Synechococcus elongatus PCC 11801: one gene and its partner. The protein of the gene in region 2 binds, or shares a complex with, the protein of the main gene of each other region. Links are inferred from orthologs where the notes say so. Each region holds a gene or a part of one and is shown on either strand. Other genes may lie near its edges.

What was found.
Region 1: rpsT (region 2) and rpsH share a complex: the UniProt entries of both Bacillus subtilis proteins name them as parts of the 30S ribosomal subunit. The link is inferred for Synechococcus elongatus PCC 11801 from one-to-one orthologs.

The regions. Positions count from the first base shown.
Region 1 is NZ_CP030139.2:1,564,517-1,567,580, forward strand. The notes cover bases 239-2,984. They hold rpsH (30S ribosomal protein S8), read left to right. Parts: upstream 239-1,283; coding sequence 1,284-1,685; downstream 1,686-2,984. Other genes in these bases: rplN (50S ribosomal protein L14), read left to right, coding at 239-333; rplX (50S ribosomal protein L24), read left to right, coding at 333-674; rplE (50S ribosomal protein L5), read left to right, coding at 717-1,256; rplF (50S ribosomal protein L6), read left to right, coding at 1,722-2,261; rplR (50S ribosomal protein L18), read left to right, coding at 2,261-2,623. Outside these bases: more of rplN, read left to right, coding at 1-238; more of rpsE, read left to right, coding at 2,985-3,064. UniProt on the Bacillus subtilis protein: One of the primary rRNA binding proteins, it binds directly to 16S rRNA central domain where it helps coordinate assembly of the platform of the 30S subunit.
Region 2 is NZ_CP030139.2:646,090-649,357, reverse strand. What follows is about bases 1-2,950. They hold rpsT (30S ribosomal protein S20), read right to left. Parts: upstream 1,649-2,950; coding sequence 1,352-1,648; downstream 1-1,351. Other genes in these bases: hisD (histidinol dehydrogenase), read left to right, coding at 1,853-2,950; DOP62_RS03030 (TatD family hydrolase), read right to left, coding at 488-1,285; rpoB (DNA-directed RNA polymerase subunit beta), read right to left, coding at 1-406. Also shown: more of hisD, read left to right, coding at 2,951-3,157; DOP62_RS03015 (ATP-dependent helicase), read right to left, coding at 3,204-3,268. UniProt on the Bacillus subtilis protein: Binds directly to 16S ribosomal RNA.

The DNA of each region.
Region 1 (3,064 bases), 920 kb from region 2 along the record:
GATAACAGTGGCGCTCGGAAGCTGATGTGCATCCGCGTCCTGGGCAGCAACCGCCGCTATGCCGGCGTCGGCGATGTGATTATCGCCGTGGTCAAGGATGCTCTCCCCAACATGCCGGTCAAAAAATCGGACGTGGTGCGGGCTGTAATCGTCCGGACGAAAAAAAGCTTGCGGCGCGATAGCGGCAACGTCATCCGTTTCGATGACAACGCAGCGGTGATCATCAATGCCGATGGCAACCCTCGTGGTACGCGGGTCTTTGGCCCCGTGGCTCGGGAGCTGCGCGATCGCAACTTCACCAAAATTGTTTCGCTTGCTCCGGAGGTGATCTAATGGCTGTTCAAAAGCCAGTTCGCCACAAAGTTCACGTCAAAAAAGGTGACACCGTTCAGGTGATTGCCGGCAAAGACAAAGGCACCGTGGGCGAAGTGCTCCAGGTCTTCCCAAAAACTAGCCGTGTGTTGGTCAAGGGCGTCAACCTGCGCACCAAACACGTCAAGCCTCGCCAAGAAGGGGAGTCTGGCCAAATCGTGGTTGAGGAAGCCTCGATTCACAGCTCCAACGTGCAGCTCTACTCCACCGCTCAAAAAGTGGCGAGCCGAGTGGCCTACACCTTCACGGAAGACGGTCGGAAAGTGCGCAAGCTCAAAAAGACCGGCGAAATCATCGATTGATTCACCAGTCCCTGACCCAGCCCAGGGAAATGAGAGTTTTCTATGTCCCTCAAAACCAAGTACCGAGACATCATCGTTCCGAAATTGATGAAGGAGTTCGGCTACACGAACATTCATCAAGTTCCCAAAGTTGTCAAAGTGACGATTAACCGTGGCTTGGGCGAAGCAGCCCAGAATGCCAAGGCGTTAGAGTCCTCCCTCGCTGAAGTTGCTAAGATCGCTGGTCAAAAGCCAGTTGTCACTCGGGCGAAAAAAGCGATCGCAGGCTTCAAGATTCGTGCTGGCATGCCTGTCGGCTTGATGGTGACCTTGCGGGGCGATCGTCGCGATGCGTTCCTCGAACGGTTGATCAATCTGGCCCTGCCGCGAATTCGTGACTTTCGTGGCATCAGCCCCCGTAGCTTTGACGGGCGTGGGAACTACACCCTTGGTCTGCGCGAGCAGCTGATCTTTCCCGAGATCACTTACGACAGCATCGACCAGATCCGCGGCATGGACATCACCATTGTCACCAGTGCCAACAGCGACGAAGAAGGCCGTGCGCTGCTGCGTGAGCTGGGCATGCCCTTCCGGGAGAACTAAGAGGCACTTCCAAGCGAAGAGGAAATTATGGCGGTCAACGATCCGATTGCAGATATGCTGACGCGCATCCGGAATGCCAGCGAAGCGCGCCACGCGACCACCGTGGTGCCCGCATCCCGGCTTGCTCGCAGTATTGCTGAAGTGCTCAAGCGCGAAGGCTTCATCGCTGACTTTGAAGAAAGCGGCGAAGGCGTTCAACGTCACCTTGTGCTGAGCCTGAAATACAAGGGCAAAAATCAGCAGCCCATCATCAAAGCCCTCAAGCGGGTCAGCAAACCCGGCTTGCGAGTTTATTCCAACCGTCGTGACCTACCGCGCGTTTTGGGCGGTATTGGCATCGCGATTATCTCCACTTCCCAAGGCATCATGACGGACCGAGATGCTCGGCGTCAGGGAGTGGGTGGCGAAGTGCTCTGCTACGTCTGGTAGTCGACCGGTTGTCGGAGTCCCCACAGGAGCAGTCCAGTGTCTCGTATTGGTAAACGTCCCATCCCTATCCCCGCGAAGGTCAGCGTGGCGATCGACGGTCGTTTGGTGTCTGTCAAAGGCCCCAAAGGCGAACTGAGTCGCGAGCTACCCAGCGGCGTTGTCGTGACTCAAGAAGACGGCAACATCATCGTGTCGCGCGCCGATGAATCGCGCCTTGCCCGCCAACGTCACGGCCTGAGCCGGACGCTGGTTGCCAACTTGGTTGAGGGCGTCGATGCCGGCTTCCAAAAGCGCTTGGAAATCATCGGTGTTGGTTACCGGGCCCAAGTTCAAGGCAAGACCTTGGTCTTGAATGTCGGCTACAGCAACCCTGTGCAAATTGAACCGCCCGATGGCATTCAGTTTGCAGTCGAGAACAACACCAACGTGATTGTTAGCGGCATTAGTAAAGAAGTCGTGGGTAACACGGCTGCCCGCATCCGCGCCGTGCGGCCCCCTGAACCCTACAAGGGTAAAGGGATTCGCTATGCAGGCGAGGTTGTCCTCCGTAAGGCTGGCAAGACAGGTAAGAAGTGATGAAAGTAAGTCGTCGCGAATCCACCCGTCGCAGACACCGCCGTGTTCGCCGCACGATTGTCGGCACGCCGGCTCGTCCGCGTCTGTCGGTGTTTCGCTCCAACAACCACATCTATGCGCAAGTGATCGACGATGCTGCGGGCCACACGTTGGCTGCTGCATCCAGTCTCGATCCGGATCTGCGCCAAGCATTGACGTCTGGTGGCAACCAGCAAGCTTCGGCAGCCGTCGGCAAGCTGATTGCCGAACGGGCTCAAGCCAAAGGCGTTACGACTGTCGTGTTCGATCGCGGCGGCAACCTTTACCATGGTCGCGTCAAGGCTTTGGCCGAGGCGGCCCGCGAAGCTGGACTGGAGTTCTAGGTGATGGCTGAAGAGAAAGACAAGAAGCAGTCTTCCCGTCGGCGCAGCAATCGTCGCACCGAGAAGGAAAGCGAGTGGCAAGAGCGGGTGGTTCAAATCCGCCGTGTCACCAAGGTCGTCAAGGGTGGTAAGAAACTCAGCTTCCGGGCGATCGTGATCGTTGGTAACGAGCGCGGTCAAGTGGGTGTTGGTGTGGGCAAAGCCAGCGACGTGATCGGTGCTGTCCGTAAGGGCGTGGCCGATGGCAAAAAACACCTCGTCAGCGTGCCCTTGACCCGTGATCAGTCCATTCCTCACCCCAGCACTGGGGAAGGCGGGGCTGCTCAAGTCCTGATCCGTCCTGCAGCGCCTGGTACTGGTGTAATTGCCGGTGGTGCTGTCCGGACTGTCTTGGAGCTGGCTGGCGTCAAAAACGTGTTGGCGAAACGCTTGGGTTCCAAG
Region 2 (3,268 bases):
AGTAAACCCCAGGGCTACGGACGATTTGGTTGACGATCACCCGCTCAGCACCGTTGATGATGAAGGTGCCGCGGTCGGTCATCAGAGGCAGATCGCCAATAAAGACTTCCTGCTCCTTAATTTCGCCCGTCTCTTTGTTGATCAGGCGCGTCGGTACATACATCTGCACCGAGTAGGTGCCATCGCGCCGTTTTGCTTCATCAACGTCGTACTTCGGGCGCTTGAGCTTATACTGCTTACCGAGGAAGTGCAGCTCAAGCTTACCGGTGTAATCTGTGATCGGTGAAAAGCTTTCTAGCTCTTCAATTAGTCCTTCTTCTAGGAACCAACGGAAGCTATTCCGTTGAATGGCAACAAGATCAGGTAAATGGAAGGCAGCGGGAGCGAGTTGCGTTTGCTCAGCCATGCGTCTCCTCGGTCGTTTAGCGCCGAAGCGCGAATCTACAATTGTAACGGTCTTTGACAACCCTTGCTGATTGCTTAAGGATTAAGCAACTTGCGGTAGAGCAGTCGGTAAACGGAACAGTTCGAAAGCGTTGCGGGTGGTAGTTGCCGCGATCGCTTCCAGAGTTTCGGAACGGACTTCAGCCATCCGAGCCGCCACATGCTGCACGAAAGCCGGTTCATTGCGCTTGCCCCGCTTGGGAACTGGCGCTAGAAACGGACAATCGGTTTCAATCAGCAGGCGATCGCCGGGCACGAGCCGAGCCGAGTCGCGAATCGTCTCGGCTTTGCCAAACGTCAGGGTGCCACTGAAGCTGATGTAAAACCCGAGATCCAAAAACCAGCGGGTTTCTTCCGGCGTGCCGCCCCAGCAGTGCATCACCCCTCTCAGGGGCCCGGGCTGGGACTGCTGCGATCGCAGGACTTGGGCCATGGCTGTCGCTGCCTCACGGCAGTGCAGAATCACTGGCAGATCCAGCGATCGCGCGATTGCTAACTGGGCTTCCACCGCAGCGTACTGATGCTCGTGGTCTTCGGACTTGAAAAAGTCCAAGCCCGTCTCACCAATCGCCACAACCCGCCGATCAGCCCGCGCCAAAGCCTCAATTTCTGTAGCCGTGTCATCCTGCCAAAGCTCTACATCAAGGGGATGCAGGCCCACTGCCAACGACACTTCTGGAAAGCGATCAGCGATCGCTTGCAGTTGTGGAAATTCCGCCGGCGTAACACAGGAATGCACCAAGCGAGTCACACCCGCTTGGCGCCATTGATCAGCCACGGCATCTAGTTCTGCCGCGAAGCAGTCGAAATTGAGGTGAACGTGAGTATCGACGAGCTGCATTGAGTGAGGTCGACAATCCCAGCAACAGTGAACAGCAATAGCCCTACAGTGAGGGGCGATCGCGGTCTAGGCTTGGGGGTCAACCTTCAGGTGGAAGGCTTTGGCAAGACGAGCTTTTTTGCGCGCACCGGTGTTGGCATGCAGAACGCCGCGTTTCACCGCTTTGTCGATTTTGCTGTAGGCCGCCGAGAGGCGTTCGTTCACTGCTTGGCGGGCGGTTTCGTTGGGGTCTGCCGCATAGGCGTCGAAGGCCGTGAAGCAGTGCTTGACCAGCGTTTTGACTGCTGACTTGTAGGCCTTATTGCGGAGGCGGTTGCGCTCCGCGATCTGGACACGTTTGATGGCAGACTTGATATTAGCCACAGCTCAGAAAATCCGTCTGTTGTAGATCGCACAGTCAACGATCATATCAGGTTTTTGGAGATTGTGCTGACAGGGTAATCGCAATCGCTGAGAGTCGCCCAATTGGGACTCGCGATAAGCTGAAAGGACTTTCGGGCTCAAGATTGAGAAGTTTTCATCCTTCGAGAGTCCTTGCCACTCTGGGTTCCGCTGCTGGATGGGGTCATGCTGCGAATTGTTTCTCACCTCGCTGAAGCTCAGGCTGAAATTGAGCGAATTTGCGATCGCACCCATGATGATGCCGTCGTCCACCGTGAAGCCAGCGTTCGGGAGATTGTCCAAGCGGTGCAGCGTCGCGGCGATGCCGCTCTGATCGAATTCACCCAAGAATTTGATGGTTTTGCGTTGCAAGCCGAGAACCTGCGGGTCAGTGGCGCCGAGCTAGATGCGGCCTATCAGCAAATTCCTAAAGACCTCCTTGATGCGATCCGGTTAGCCCATCGTCAAATTGAGGCATTTCACCGTCAGCGCGTACCCAAAAGCTGGGTCCAGTTTGGGGCCGATGGTGAAGTGTTGGGCAAGCGTTATACCCCTGTCGACCGTGCTGGTCTCTATGTACCGGGTGGGCGAGCAGCTTATCCCAGCACGGTGCTGATGAATGCTGTTCCTGCCAAGGTCGCTGGAGTGGAACGGGTGGTGATCACCACGCCACCAGGGCCGGATGGCAGCTTGAACCCGGCTGTTCTTGTCGCGGCACAAGAGGCTGGGATTGAAGAGATTTACCGTGTGGGTGGAGCACAGGCGATCGCAGCTTTGGCCTACGGCACGGCGACCATTCCCAAGGTTGATGTGATCAGCGGCCCCGGCAATATCTATGTGACGCTGGCTAAGAAATTGGTCTATGGCACCGTCGGCATTGACTCCTTGGCAGGGCCTTCTGAGGTGCTGATCATTGCCGATCGCAGTGCCAACCCGCGTTGGGTTGCTGCGGATTTGCTCGCTCAGGCAGAACATGATCCGCTGGCAGCGGCGATTTTGATCACGCCCGATCTAGAGATGGCAACGCAGGTCAGCCTCGAAGTCGAACGGCAGCTGCAGGATCATCCGCGCCGGTTGGTCACCGAAAAAGCGATCGCTCACTACGGCCTTGCGATCGTGGTGGACTCGCTGGAGACAGCCGTGAAGCTCTCGAATCAGTTTGCGCCCGAACACTTGGAACTGGAAGTCGAAGATCCTTGGGCACTCGTTGAAAAGATTCGCCATGCGGGGGCGATCTTCCTCGGCTCTCTGACGCCAGAAGCGATCGGTGACTATGTCGCTGGCCCCAATCACACCCTGCCAACCTCGGGAGCAGCTCGCTATGCCTCAGCCCTGAGTGTGGAAACCTTCCTCAAGTCCTCTAGCCTGATTGAATACACCGCCGCCTCGTTGCAACGGGTGGCGCGAGCAGTCGATGTTCTGGCGACCGCTGAAGGCTTGGAATCGCATGCAGAATCGGTGCGGTTACGCCAGCAGTCGTTGGATCGCTAAGGGCAGTTGAAAACAGCTGCTTCAGACTGTTGCCACTGCAGCCGGGTTAAGACTGCTGCGGCATCAACTCGGCGGTAATCTCGGCCCAAAACTGCTGGATGAGTTCCGATC